DNA from 3 places in the Microbaculum mangrovi genome. Region 2 is predicted to be linked to each of the others. Evidence: predicted binding sites of a transcription regulator. Region 2 holds the regulator's gene; each other region holds the start of a gene.
What was found. Region 2 encodes LexA, which represses DNA repair genes until DNA is damaged. Its sites were predicted from a motif close to TGTTCNNNNTGTGTTCNG; they were not measured.
Positions count from the first base shown of each region.

Region 1: a site for LexA is predicted at 2,092-2,109, ahead of recA (recombinase RecA). Genes of this name have one in related genera too.
Region 3: a site for LexA is predicted at 2,286-2,303, ahead of ACSF9G_RS06305 (helicase-related protein). Genes of this name have one in related genera too.

Region 1 covers NZ_JBPODT010000001.1:440,656-445,583, forward strand. The annotation lists gene ACSF9G_RS02115 (MFS transporter) at 1-997, shown strand, start outside; gene ACSF9G_RS02120 (ABC transporter substrate-binding protein) at 1,011-2,000, shown strand; gene recA (recombinase RecA) at 2,195-3,295, shown strand; gene alaS (alanine--tRNA ligase) at 3,505-4,928, shown strand, end outside.
Region 2 covers NZ_JBPODT010000002.1:1,168,403-1,173,330, forward strand. The annotation lists gene trpC (indole-3-glycerol phosphate synthase TrpC) at 1-376, shown strand, start outside; gene moaC (cyclic pyranopterin monophosphate synthase MoaC) at 396-899, shown strand; gene ACSF9G_RS11860 (molybdopterin molybdotransferase MoeA) at 904-2,115, shown strand; gene lexA (transcriptional repressor LexA) at 2,289-3,005, shown strand; gene ACSF9G_RS11870 (ComEC/Rec2 family competence protein) at 3,021-4,928, opposite strand, start outside.
Region 3 covers NZ_JBPODT010000001.1:1,315,977-1,320,904, reverse strand. The annotation lists gene ACSF9G_RS06305 (helicase-related protein) at 1-2,154, opposite strand, end outside; gene ACSF9G_RS06300 (class I SAM-dependent methyltransferase) at 2,594-3,325, opposite strand; gene ACSF9G_RS06295 (DUF3108 domain-containing protein) at 3,458-4,327, opposite strand; gene ACSF9G_RS06290 (sulfotransferase) at 4,466-4,928, opposite strand, start outside.

The sequences.
Region 1 (4,928 bases), on a different contig from region 2:
GGGCTCCCTGGCGCAACGCTTCGGCGCGCGCCGGCTGTTCCTGGGATCGGTCCCGCCTGTCGTCGTGGCGCTTGCCGGGATGGCGGTCAGCGACAGCCTGATCGAGATCACGTTTTGGCGCGGGGTCACGGCGATCTTCTACGCCACCGCGACCATCTCCTGCCAGGAATACGCCATTCGCGCCGCCGACGCGCTGGGAAACACACGGTCTGTCGGCGCGTTCGTGGTGGTCGTCTATGCAGGCGTATTCTGCGGATCGGCGCTCGGCGGCCTCATAGCGGGCCGCCTGGGGTTCTCCCTCGCCTTCGCGACCGGTGCGCTCTTCGCGGCATTTTCCGGCGTCCTTGGATATTTCATGATGCGCGGGCGGGCCGGGGATCCGCATATCGGGGACACGCGCCGCCCGCAGGACACGCCACGGCGCCCTCGGCTCGGCGCCCGCTATCTGGCGCTTCTTCTTGGTGTTGCCGTTCCGATGAACGCGGCCACCGCGATCCTCATTTGGTACCTCACGCCCCTCACGCTTGCCGACGCCGGCTACGGCTCTGCCGACATCGCGCGTGTTGTCATGCTCTACTATCTGGCGGTCGTGCTGTTCGGGCCCACGGTCGCCCGCCTGTCGGACACCCGGCTCGGCTCGGTGCCGTTCATTCTGACGGGAACGCTGGCATCGGCGGCCGCGCTCCTGTCCCTGACGGTTTGGGACGGCTTCTGGGCAATCACGCTGGCCGTGGCCGGCCTGGGCGTCGGTCACACGCTCATCCGGGCACCGCTCTACAGCCAGGCGATCGCGATGACAGCCGGCTCGGGCATGGCCCTCAGCGTCCTGAGGCTTGTCGAACGGGTCGGCGCGATCATCGGACTGGGGGCGAGCGCATTGCTGCTTGGCGACATGGGCGCCGCGACCAGCATACGCGCGCTGGGCATTGCGGTGATTTGCGGTATGGTTCTCTACGCTGTCTTAGAAGCCGTCGAGAGAAGGCGGCCTGGGGCCTAGGGAGATCAATCGTATGCGCATAGTCGTGGCAACGGTGGCGGCTTGCTTGTTGTTCACGGCGCCGGCTGCGGCGGCCCAGTTCAACGTGATGATTGCGACCTGGCGCGGCTGCGAGGAGGCCTGCCAGGGGTTTCAGGACTACCTGACCGAAAAGGGGGTCGACGCGGCCTTCATCCTGCGCGACGCGGATCAGAAGAAGGAAATCCTGCCGGACATTCTCGCCGAGGCGCGCGCGGAACAAGTCGATCTCATCCTGTCATGGGGCACCACGGTCACCCGCGGTATCGCGGGGACGCTTTCCGAGCTTGGCGACGCCGCCTTCAATCACGACATCCCGCAGGTCTTCACGATCGTCGCCGATCCTGTCGGGGCCGGCATAATCGAGTCCCTGGACAGTACCGGCCGGCCGAACGTCACGGGAACCTATAACCGCGTGCCGGAAGACGTGAACATCCAGACGATCCGTGCATACCTTCCCGACTTCGAGCACCTCGGACTGATGTATAGCGCCAGTGAAAAGAACTCCGTTCTGAAACGCGACGAAATCGCCGGACTGAGCAAGGAACTGGGCTTTGCGTTTACCGCCGTCGAGCTTCCGGCCGGCGGGGACGGCGAACCCCGGATCGAGGACATCGCGCCGAAAGTCGCCGAGCTGAAGGCCGCCGGCGTCGACTTCATCTATCTGGGTTCATCGTCGTTCTTGCGTGAGAACGGAGGCGCCGTGACGGGAGCGGCGATGCAGAACGGGATTCCGGTGCTCAGCCCGTACGAATCGCTGGTGCGCGACTCCGAAGCGCTGATTTCCGTCGCGCCGCGCTACTACGAGGTCGGGCGTCTTGCCGGAGAACAGGCGGAAAAAATACTCGTCGGCGGGGCCCAGGCCGGTGACCTGCCGGTTGCCCGCATGACGAACTTCGCAATCGTCATCAACATGGACGTCGCCAAGAAGCTTAAGCGCTTCCCCCCTATCGACCTGTTGCAGGTCGCCGAGACCGTTCCGTAAGCGACCGGTTCTCGCGATTGCGCCATCGCTCGTCGCGGAAGCGCGGCGGCCAAATCTCCCGCGGGCCCCGGGATTGCTCCACTCGGCAAGATGTTCCCATTGTGTTCTTGGAACAAACCGGGTACATTCTGCGCAACCGGATCGCATTCGCTCTGGTGAATCACGAGCCCCTTGTGGAATAAGGAGTGGGACCGATGGCTGTATCTCCGCTGCGCGTCGTTGAAGGAGTCGGAATGGACAAGAACAAGGCGCTCGAAGCCGCGCTCGGACAGATCGAACGCCACTTCGGCAAGGGTTCGATCATGCGGCTCGGCCAGGACGGCAAGGTCGTCGAGATCGCCTCGATCCCGACCGGCTCGCTCGGCCTGGACATCGCACTTGGCATCGGCGGCCTGCCGCGCGGCCGCGTTGTCGAGATCTACGGGCCGGAATCCTCCGGCAAGACAACGCTGGCGCTGCACACGGTCGCCGAAGCCCAGAAGCGCGGCGGCATCTGCGCCTTCATCGACGCCGAGCACGCCCTCGATCCCACCTATGCCAAGAAGCTCGGCGTCGGCGTCGACGACCTGCTGATTTCCCAGCCCGACACCGGCGAACAGGCGCTCGAGATCGCCGACACGCTGGTGCGCTCCGGCGCGATCGACGTTCTCGTCATCGACTCCGTCGCCGCGCTGACCCCGCGCGCCGAGCTGGAAGGCGAGATGGGCGACTCCCTGCCCGGCATGCAGGCCCGCCTGATGAGCCAGGCGCTCAGGAAGCTGACCAGCTCGATTTCCCGCTCCAACACCATGGTCATCTTCATCAACCAGATCCGCATGAAGATCGGCGTGATGTTCGGCAGCCCGGAGACCACCACCGGCGGCAACGCGCTCAAGTTCTATGCCTCCGTCCGCCTCGACATCCGCCGCATCGGCGCGATCAAGGACCGCGACGAGGTCGTCGGCAACCAGACCCGGGTGAAGGTGGTGAAGAACAAGCTCGCCCCGCCCTTCCGCGAGATCGAGTTCGACATCATGTACGGCGAGGGTATCTCCAAGACCGGCGAACTGCTCGACCTCGGCGTCAAGGCCGGCGTCGTCGAGAAGTCCGGCGCCTGGTTCTCCTACGATAGCCAGCGCCTCGGCCAGGGCCGGGAGAACTCCAAGCAATTCCTGCGCGACAACACCGAGATCGCCAACCAGATCGAGACGGCGATCCGCCAAAATGCGGGCCTTTCGGTCTCCCTGGCCAGCAAATCCAGTAAGTCCGGCAACGACGGGGCCGACGACGACGGCGACGCCGCGCTGGAGGCCTGACCAGCCACGCACCATCGCAAATCCTTGCCGGGACGGCGCGTCGCCTTGTGCGACGCGCCGTTTCGCTTATGTGATCCGGTGGACAGCCTGCGGGCCCGTCGCTAAAACCACGCGCGGCCGTCCAGTTTGGCCGCACCGGCGGGATCGGCCCGCCGCCCCGACACTTTCAGTGCAGGGCCTTTTCCAGTGCAAGACAGGTGTACCGCCCGATGACCGGCGTCAACGAGATCCGCACCGCGTTCCTCGACTATTTCAACCGGAACGGCCACGAAATCGTCGCCTCGAGCCCGCTCGTGCCGCGCAACGATCCGACGCTAATGTTCACCAACGCCGGCATGGTGCAGTTCAAGAACGTCTTTACCGGCGCCGAGCACCGGCCCTACTCCCGCGCGGTGACGGCCCAGAAGTGCGTGCGCGCCGGCGGCAAGCACAATGATCTCGACAATGTCGGCTACACCGCCCGGCACCACACCTTCTTCGAGATGCTCGGCAATTTCTCGTTCGGCGACTACTTCAAGGATCTCGCCATCGAGCTCGCCTGGAACCTCGTCACCCGCGAGTTCGGCCTCGACAGGGATCGCCTGCTCGTCACCGTCTACGCCGAGGATGATGAGGCGCACGACCTGTGGAAGAAGATCGCCGGCCTGTCCGACGACAAGATCATCCGAATTCCCACGAGCGACAATTTCTGGGCGATGGGCGAGACCGGCCCCTGCGGCCCCTGCTCCGAAATCTTTTTCGACCACGGCCCCCATATCCCCGGCGGCCCCCCCGGCAGCCCGGATGAGGATGGGGATCGGTTTATTGAGATCTGGAACCTCGTGTTCATGCAGTTCGAGCAGGTCACGCCGGACGAGCGCGTGTCCCTGCCCCGGCCCTCGATCGACACCGGCATGGGGCTGGAGCGCATCGCCGCGGTGCTGCAGGGCACCCACGACAACTACGAGATCGACCTGTTCCGCCACCTGATCGCGGCCTCCGTCGAACTCACCGGCGTACCGGCCGAGGGCGCGCACGGGCCGAGCCACCGCGTCATCGCCGACCACCTGCGCGCCGCCGCCTTCCTGATCGCCGACGGCGTGCTGCCTTCCAACGAAGGCCGCGGCTACGTCCTGCGCCGCATCATGCGCCGCGCCATGCGCCACGCCGAGCTGCTCGGCGTCCGCGAGCCGCTGTTGTGGCGCCTGGTCCCCGTCCTCGTCGCCGAGATGGGCCGCGCCTACCCCGAGCTCGTCCGCGCCGAGCCGCTGGTCACCGAGACGCTGAAGCTGGAGGAGACCCGCTTCCGCAAGACGCTGGCGCGCGGCCTCGACCTGCTCAACGAGGCGACCGCGGGCATGGCCGCCGGCGCCGAGCTCGCCGGCGAGACCGCCTTCAAGCTCTACGACACCTACGGTTTCCCGCTCGATCTCACCCAGGACGCGCTGAAGTCGCGCGGCATCGCCGTCGACACCGCCGGCTTCGACACCGCCATGGCGCGCCAGCGCGCCGAGGCGCGCGCCGCCTGGGCCGGCTCCGGCGAGGCGGCCACCGAGACCGTCTGGTTCGCCCTGCGCGACCGGGTCGGCGCCACCGAGTTCCTCGGCTACGACACCGAGACCGCCGAGGGCGTCGTCACCGCGCTGTTGAAGGA
Region 2 (4,928 bases):
CGCCGTCACCGACGACGAGGCCGCCGCGCTCGAGAATGCCGCCGAGATCTACGGCATGTCCGTCCTGATCGAGATCCACGACACGGCCGAACTCGACCGGGCGTTGCAACTCAGGTCGAAAATGATCGGCATAAACAATAGAAATCTCAGGACGTTCGAAACCTCTCTTAAGACATCGGTCGAATTGGCGAAGGCTGTACCGGACGACTATACCCTGGTCGGCGAGAGCGGCATCTTCACGCCCGCCGACGTAGCCCTGCTTGCCGATGCCGGCATCAATGCGATCCTGGTGGGCGAAAGCCTGATGCGCCAGGACGACGTCACCGCGGCGACCCGCACGCTGTTGTCGCGAACCGCCGCCGACGTGGCCGTATAGGCTGGAGCGAGCGCCGCCCATGTGCGCCGACAAGGCCCTCACCCACCTCGACGAGACCGGCACCGCCCGCATGGTCGATGTCTCCGGCAAGGCGGTCACCGCCCGTTCGGCGACGGCCGAAGGCTGGGTTCGGATGGCGCCGGAGACGCTGGACCTGATCGTCCGGGGCGAGGCCAAGAAGGGCGACGTGCTCGGTACGGCCCGCATCGCCGGCATCATGGGCGCCAAGCGCACCCACGAGCTGATCCCGCTCTGCCATCCGCTCGGCCTGTCGAAGGTGTCCGTCGATCTCGAGCCGGTTGCCGCAGAAAGCGCCGTGCGCGTGACGGCGACGGCCAAGGTGACCGGCCAGACCGGTGTCGAGATGGAAGCGCTGACCGCCGTCGGCGTCGCCTGCCTGACCGTCTACGACATGGTCAAGGCGGTCGACCGCGGCATCGAGATCACCGGCATTCGCCTGCTGGAGAAATCCGGTGGCCGCTCGGGCAGCTGGCACGCCGACGACAGCGGACAGGATGGCTGAGACCATGGCCCTCCTCCCGGTCGAAGAAGCCCTGCGGCGCATCGTCGAAGGCGTTCCCCCAAGGCCCGCCGAGCGGGTGCCCCTCGACGACGCGCTGGACCGTGTCCTCGCTGAGGACATCGCCGCCCGGCGCACGCAGCCGCCCTGGGACACCTCGGCGATGGACGGCTATGCGGTGCGCGCCGCCGACGTCGCGACCGTGCCCGCGCGTCTGCGCGTCATCGGAGCCGCCCCCGCCGGCCATTCCTTCCAGGGAACGGTCGGTCCGGGCGAAGCCGTGCGCATCTTCACCGGCGCCCCCCTGCCCGACGGCGCCGACGCGATCGTCATCCAGGAAGATACCGAGCGCGCCGGCGACGAGGTCACCGTTCTTGAATCCTCCGGCATCGGCCGGTTCGTGCGCAAACGCGGGCTCGACTTCGCCGAAGGCGACGTGCTGCTCGGCGCCGGCCGCCGTGCCGACCCGCGCGCCATCGCCCTCGCCGCCGCGATGAACCATGCCGACCTGTCCGTACATGGCCGGCCGAGGGTCGCGATCCTGTCGACAGGCGACGAGCTCGCCCTGCCCGGCTCCGATCCCGGACCGGAAAAGATCATCGCGTCCAACGGCTTCGGGCTTGCGGCCATTGTCCGGCGGGCCGGCGGCATTCCCGTCGATCTCGGCATCGCGGCGGACGACCGCGAGGCCCTGGCCGGCGCCGTCGCGAAAGCGCGGGACTCCGCCGCCGATGTCCTGGTGACCCTCGGCGGCGCTTCGGTCGGCGAGCATGACATCGTCCAGGACGTTCTGGTCGCCGAAGGCCTGTCGCTCGATTTCTGGAAGATCGCCATGCGGCCCGGCAAGCCGCTGATGTTCGGCATGTTCGGCGCCAGTCGATTCCTCGGGCTGCCCGGCAATCCGGTCTCGGCGATGATCACCGCGCGGCTGTTCCTCGTGCCACTGATCCACGCGCTGAGCGGCCTTACGGAAACGCGGTCCGGCGAGACCAACGCGCGCCTCGGCGCGGATCTCGGCGAAAACGATCAGCGCCAGGATTATCTGCGCGCGATGTCCAGCATCGATCCCGACGGCACCCTCGTCGTCACGCCCTTCGGCAGGCAGGACAGCTCCATGCTGGCCACGCTGGCCAGGGCCGACGCGCTGATCATCCGCCCGCCCTTCGCCCCGGCCGCGAAGGCCGGCGAGACCTGCCGAGCGCTCCTGATGGACTTCTAGAGCCCGGGCGAATTCCGATTCGCAAAGACGCCCCCGGCGCATCGGACCCATCTGGCGCCAGTTTGCACGCGATATTAGCCGTTGCCGAACACAACAAGAACATGTATGTTTGTTCTTGATTTGTACACACCCTGGCGCCCGAAGACGGGCGGAAGCGGCAACGGGAGCGCGCAATGCTCACGCGGAAACAGCATGAATTGCTGATGTTCATCCACGAACGTCTCAAGGAATCGGGCGTGCCACCCTCCTTCGACGAGATGAAGGAAGCGCTGGACCTGCGCTCGAAATCCGGCATCCACCGGCTCATCACGGCGCTCGAGGAGCGCGGCTTCATCCGACGCCTGCCGCATCGCGCCCGTGCGCTGGAAATCGTCCGGCTGCCAGACTCGGTGGCACCGGGACTTGCCGCGCGCGGTCGCGGCTTCGCACCGAGCGTCATCGAGGGCAGTCTCGGCAAGGTTCCGCCCCCCGCACCCGAGCCCGTCGAGACCGAAGCTGCAAACTCGAACGCGGTGGCGGTCCCCGTCATGGGCCGCATTGCCGCGGGCACGCCGATCTCGGCGATCCAGAACCACAGCCATTCGATCCAGGTGCCGGTCGAGCTTCTGACGAAGGGCGAGCATTTCGCCCTCGAGGTACGCGGCGACTCCATGGTCGACGCCGGTATCCTCGACGGCGACACGGTCCTGATCCGCAAGACGGACACCGCCGACACGGGCGATATCGTGGTGGCGCTGATCGACGACGAGGAAGCCACCTTGAAGCGCCTGCGCCGCAAGGGCGCATCGATCGCGCTGGAGGCGGCAAACCCGGCCTACGAAACCCGGATTTTCGGTCCGGACCGGGTTGCCATTCAGGGCCGGCTGGTCGGCCTCATCCGTCAATACTGAAGGCGCCCGCCGGACTCAGCGGGCCCGGCGCGTCCAGGGGCGGTCGCCGGACCGGTCCGCCGCCGTCTCGATGGCGATGCCGTTGGCTGTCTTTGTGAGCGTGATCGCGCCGGACCGCGCGGCATCCTGCGGACCGATCACGATTGCGTCGTCCCTGCACCACTGAGGCGGCGAGATCGGTGTGACGACGACGTCTGCCCAGGCGCAATCCTCCGCAAACGCCACCGGATCGCTCACGTAGGAAACACGCAGGCGGCCGTTGTCGGCGACACAGGCCCACTCGTCGCAGTCCGCCCGTCTTCGCGGTGTCCCTTCGGGCACGAGGCCGGCGCTGCGCAGCCACACCTCCACCTCGTAGTCCGATCCGGCCTTTGGCAGGAACGCCAGCTCGCCATCCTGCATCCGCAGCGCCGCCATCCGCAGGTCCCGCGCGACGAAGAGGTCCGGAGGCCCGGAGAGCACGGTCAGGCCGACTCCGGCCGCAATGAACGGTAGCCCCAGGAGTCGGACGCCCGTGCGCCAAAGCAACAGCCAGAGCCCGCCGGCAATCGTCAGAAGCAACGCGACCGCCGGCACCTGCGGGACCATGCGCACCGCCCCGTCCCAGCCGGCAACCGTCCTGGCCACGGCGAGAACGCCCTCGATGCCCTGCCCCATCGGGGCGAGCGCGAGCCCCTCCAGCCCGAAGGGCATGAGCAACATCGCGAACAGAGCGGACGGCATGACCAGCACGCTGACGAGCGGCATCGCCGCGACGTTGGCGATCAACCCGTAGATCGCCACGCGGTTGAAGTGATAGGCAGCGAACGGTCCCGTCGCCAACCCGGCGATCAGCGCGGTGAACATGAGACCAAGCACGGCACGAACGAGAAAGCGGATCTGCGGCGAAACCGCGCTCTCGCCGCGCGCAAGCGACCAGGACCGAAGCGCCTCATAGGCCGATATCAGGGCCACGGTCGCGGCGAACGACATCTGGAAGCTCGCCGTCACGAGCGCTTCGGGCGTCAGCACGAGCACGATCGATGCAGCGATCGCGACGTTGCGCAGCGTGATCGCAGGCCGGTCGAGCAGCACGGCGACCAGCATGATCGCCGCCATGATGAAGGCGCGCTGCGTTGCGATCGAGGCGCCAGACAGCACCAGGTAGCCGAGCCCGCCGATCAGAGCGATCGACGCCGCCCACTTCTTGATCGGCCGGGTCAGCGCGAGATCCGGCGACAGCGCGAAGCAGGCACGGGCGAACCAGAACAGCGTCCCGACGACAAGCATCATGTGCAGGCCCGAGATCGCCAGGATGTGCGCCAGGCCGGAGGCCCGAAGCGCGTCCTCGTCGGCTTCGGGTATCGCGCCGCGCTCACCGGTCACAAGCGCCGTCGCGATCGCACCGACGGAGCCAGGCAGCGACCGCTGGATTCGCCCGGCGACATAAAGGCGCGTTCGCTCGATCGCGGTTTCGAGACGCGCCGACAGCCCGGCTTGCCGCGCGGGCAGAACCGATTTCGGCGCGCTGGTCAGGAACCCGACGCCACCGATGCCGGAGAACCACGCCCGCCGGGCGTAATCGAAGCCGCCCGGCACGGCAGCGTCGGGCGGCGGCAACAGCATCGCGTTGAACCGGACCGTCTGCCCCGGCACCGGCACCGACCATTTCCCGCGCATCCACAACGACAGCAGGGTCGGCACGTCCGCGGCGGCGTCGCGACCGATCCGCTCCGGTGCCACCGTGAGCCGTGCCGCCCCGTCCTCCCTGAGCTCCACCCCGATGACCCGCCCTGTCACCGGAACCGGATATCCGGCCTCGAACACGACCGGCGCGGCGACCCAGCGGCTGCGAAGCCCCGCATCCAACATGCCAAGCGACGCCAGGAACAGGCCGATGAACACGGTGCCCGACAACCGGCCCGGCCCACAGCGGACGGCAAC
Region 3 (4,928 bases), on a different contig from region 2:
GGCGATGTCGTCGAAGCCGGGCTGATGCAGCCCGCCATGATGCAGTGCCCAGAGCTGGGCGGCGAGAACGCGCGGACCCGGCTTGAGCAACACCGGCAGATAGACGTGGTGGGCGCCGAAGCGTACGCCGTGCTTCCGGAGCAGCGCGCGGTCGTCCTGGCTCAGGGCCTTCACCTCGTCGGCAACGCGCGGCCGCTCGAGCACGCCCAGCGCCTCGCCGAGCTGGAAGGCGACGCCGCGCGCCATGCCGGCGATCGCCTCGTCGCTTTCGAGCGCGCGCAGCGGCCCGAGGTGCGCCGAGATGCGGTCGCCGATCCACTTGGCCAGACGCGCCTCGGCGTTCTCGCGCGGGGCGCCGGCCAGGTGTTCGTCGGCCAGCAGAACGACGCGCGGGTTCAGGACGGAATCACCCTTCTCGACGCGGCCGATCGTGGCCCCGCGCCAGGTGAAGGTGCCGTCGAGGCTGAGCTGGATCACCTCGTCGGCGTCCTTGGCAAGGCGCTCGGCGCGGGTGGTGAGCTCTCCCGTCAGGGTACGCCGCGCGGCGGCGGCGATGGCCTTCAGGTGCTGGCCGTCGGCTTCCGGGTCGGGCGTGAATCGCAATCCCTCGAGGCGGCCGACATGGTGCCCCTCGACGGTTACGTCTCCACTGGCGTCGATTTCGGCTTCCATGGCCGGATTCTCCCTCAGGCTTCGGGCAAGCACGCTGGTGCGGCGATCGACGAAACGCTGCGCCAGACGTTCGTGCAGGGCGTCGGACAGCCGGTCCTCTACAGCGCGGGCGCGCTCCTGCCAATGGGCGGGATCGCCGAGCCACTCGGGCCGGTTGGCGACGAAGGTCCAGGTGCGGATATGGGCAATGCGGTTGGACAGGGTGTCGATATCGCCGTCGTCGCGGTCGCATTGGCCGATCTGGCGCGCGAACCAGTCGTCGTCGATGCGGCCGTAGCGCATCAACTGGCTATAGAGCGTGGCGACCAGCTCGGCGTGGTTGGCGGGCGCGATCTTGCGATAGTCGGGGACCTGGCAGACGTCCCACAAGAGCTCCACGGCATCGCGGCCCCTGGCGATGTCGGCGATCTCCAGATCGCGGGTGACGGCCTCCAGCGCCAGAACGTCGTCGCTCGCGGGCGCGCGGGTCAGCGTGTCCTCGCGCGGCGTGGCGGCCAGGCTCGCGTGCAGGCTTTCCATGCTGGTGAAATCGAGATGGGTGTTGCGCCACTGCAGGATGCGTACCGGCTCGAAATCGTGGCTTTCCAGGCGCGCGACGAGCTCGTCCTCGAGCGGGTCGACGCGGCCGGTGACGCCGAAGGTGCCGTCGCGCATGTGGCGGCCGGCGCGGCCGGCGACCTGGCCCATCTCGGCGGGGTTGAGGTCGCGGAACTGCCAGCCGTCGAACTTGCGCCGCGCCGCGAAGGCGACGTGATCGACGTCGAGGTTGAGGCCCATGCCGATGGCGTCGGTAGCGACCAGGAAGTCGACGTCGCCGTTCTGGTAGAGCCCGACCTGGGCGTTGCGGGTGCGGGGACTGAGCGCGCCGAGCACCACCGCGGCGCCGCCGCGCTGGCGACGGACCAACTCGGCGATGGCGTAGACGTCGTCGGCGGAGAAGGCGACGATCGCCGAGCGGCGCGGCAGGCGGGTGATCTTCTTCTGCCCCGAGTAGGCCAGATGCGACAGGCGCGGGCGGGTGATGACGTTCAGGTTCGGCATCATCCGCGTCAGGATCGGCCGCATGGTGGCCGCGCCCAGCAGCAGCGTCTCCTCGCGGCCGCGCCGGCGCAGGATGCGGTCGGTGAAGACGTGGCCGCGGTCGAGGTCGGCTGCAAGCTGCACCTCGTCGATGGCGACGAAGGCGACGTCGAGGTCGCGTGGCATCGCCTCGACGGTGCAGACCCAGTATTTCGGGTTTTCCGGCTTGATCTTCTCCTCGCCGGTGACCAGCGCGACGGCTTCCGCGCCCACGCGGTCGACGACGCGATTGTAGACCTCGCGCGCGAGCAGCCTCAGCGGCAGGCCGATGACGCCGGACTCGTGGCCCAGCATCCGCTCGATGGCGAGATGGGTCTTGCCCGTATTGGTCGGGCCCAAAATGGCCGTCACCGCGCGGCTGCGCGCCGCGGGATGATGGCCGACATCCGGCGCGATACTCATGACGCCTCCCGGGCGAGGGACTTCAAGGGCGCGGCTGTCGCATCTTCGCGGGGCGCTGTAAAGGCCGAACCGAGGTCAAGGTAAGCGCCAGCGTTCCATTTCGGCACAGATTCGCGGTCGCCGTTAATCTGTGGAACGAGCCTAGAACAAATGCTGGCCGAATCGCTGACTCGGACGGAATCGCGTTTCGTTCCCGGCAAGATATTGGGTAGGTCGTTCATAGTCCTACGAAATCTGGATTCGGCCGTTTGCGGCGTGGCTCTGGGCGCGGGTCAAACGTTAACCCGCGATTGGAGGTAATCCACAATTGCAGGTCGGTGGAGATCGACAGTCAGCGGCGATTGGGTCTGAAGATGGTGACGGGGGCATGGCGAGGGAAGGGCAGGCGGCAGGCTGAAAGCCGGGAGGGTCGAATGGGACCTGCCGGACCTCCGGCACTTCATCGGCTCTCAACCAGCCGGTAGCCGCAATCGAGGGCTTCGAGACCGGCGAAACGTCCGTGGCGGCGGTCCCATCCTCCGCTTTCCAGATCGTTCGCCAGCTTCGCCAGTCCCTCCGAAACGTCGCCCATTGCCCAAAAACAGGACATTGCGGCGCGAACTCTCTCGTCGAGGTAGGCTGCCGGACGCCGCCAGTAGCCGGCCAGAAACCCGTCCGTGCAGTCGTGCGGAACAGGCACTGGCGAAACCGAGACGGGCCCGAGCCAGCGTGCGAAGTCGGTCATCGTGGGCATCTGGTCTTCGTCCAGTGAAACGAGCGCCGGAAAATACTCGGCGAGCCAGAGCCCGCGAAACGAAGGGTCATAGGTCAGGAAGACGATTTTTCCGCGGGTCACGCGTCGTATCTCGGCGACGCCCCTCTCCTTGTCCGACCAGTGGTGGATGGTCAGAACAGCCATCGCGGCATCGAACGAATTGTCGTCGAAGGGCAGATTCTCCGCGCTTGCCTGAATGACGGTCGCGTCCGACGCAGATCGCTGCCCGATCATCCTGGCCGAGGGGTCGACAGCCGTAATCCTGCGACCAGAAGGCTCGTAGGAGCCTGTCCCGGCCCCGACGTTCAAGACGGTTTCCGCATCACCGAGGGCCGTTTCGACTTGCCGGGCAATTCGCTGGTCGGGTCGACGCAGATCCGCGTAGCTCAGGCCGATTGTGTCGTACAGACGGTTCATGCGGCCGCAAACCTCGGAGCGGCATTCCTGTCATCGACGAATGGCCGATTTGACCGCATGTCAACAATCACCGCTACGTCGGCACCATAGCCGCGGCCGGTGCCGAGGTGCGGATTGCCGGATGTAAGCCGATTATTCGCGGAGCGCTGCTGCGCGCGCGTTCAGCGCGCCGGTCGTCGTGGTCGCGCCGGCCTGGATGACGGCGAGACCGATCGGCGTCGGGATCGAGATGCGGTAGGGCACCAGCAGATCGGATCCGGCGACCGGGGCGAGCTTCAGCTCGATATCGATCTTTTCGGCCATCTCCACCTCCTTCTTGTCGGTGCGATGGCCGGCGATCGCGCGGTAGTGGGCGCCGCAGACGAGCACCTGACCGCCGGGGACATTGCTGTCGGAGATCGATTCGACCTTGCGGAACTCGAGGGTCACGTCGAACCGCTCGCGGCCGTTGTAGATCGGCACGGTGCGTTCGCAGGCGCGCTTGTCGATCCCGTTCGGCGTATTGCCGCCGGTGACGATCAGGGCGCTCATCGGATCGACGGTATTCTTGGTATGCGCGTCGGTGACCTGCACCCGTTTGGGATGCTTGTACCACTCCTTGGGCACGGGCGGGGTCAACTTCAGGCGGCGGACGCCGTCCTGGTTCATGGTCATGCGGACCTTGGCGGACTTCTTGCCGTCGGTGGCGTCGACGCTGAAGGCGCGCGGCTGGGTTCCGCCCGACATCAGGCGACCGGCCGAGGAGGCGCTGGCGGTATAGTCGTAGACGGCGCCCGCGAGCCCGGTGAGCTTGCCGTAACCGTCGAGACGGTACTGAGGGCCGTCGAATGTGCCGCTGAGGGTCGCCTTGCCGACCGGGACGCCGGCGAGATAGGCACTGTAATCGGTCTTGAACTTGTACTCGGCGGCCGAAGTCGTGCCTGCCGACAGGATCAGACCCGCAAACGCGACCGCGCAGGCGGACCTTCCGCCAAGACCGGCCAACGATGCACCCGCCTTCATCACCTTACCGCCTCATACTGACCGGCCGGCAGAACCGGCCTTGCCGGAAACGCTACGCCCTACGGGGCGCAGAATCTCGTGCCAAGGTTAAGGAACAGTATAGCGCAATTTCGTCCACAGCGTGGCGAGGCGGTATTTTCAGCCGGCTTCGCGCCCTTCCGCGGGGGCGGTGGACGCGTCACCCCAGAGGCGGGCGATGGTGTCGGCCCCGAACCGATTTCGGCAGAATTCGTAGGTCTGCGCGTAGAATCTTCGGGTTTCGTCCACGGCGTCTTGGCTCAGCCCGGTCCGACGCGGCGTCGAATTCACCAACTTCGCGAACTCGGGGGAGCGATAGTCTATGCCGAGAAAGTCGGTAATGCCGGTGACGGTCTCTTCGGTGAAAAGGGATTCATAGAAACCGAAGAAGAGATTGTCGGGGTCAAAGGCGCGTTCCAGGTTTTCGACGGTGTTTTCGTACCGGGTGCGCAACTGCGTCCTCGGGGAATTGTAGGTATCCCAGAACAGCTGGTTCAGCACCGTTTCCTCGTCCTGACCGGACTCGTCCTTCCAGCGCTTGTACATTTTCATGCGCAGGGACGAATAGACGCGCTCGAGGGGG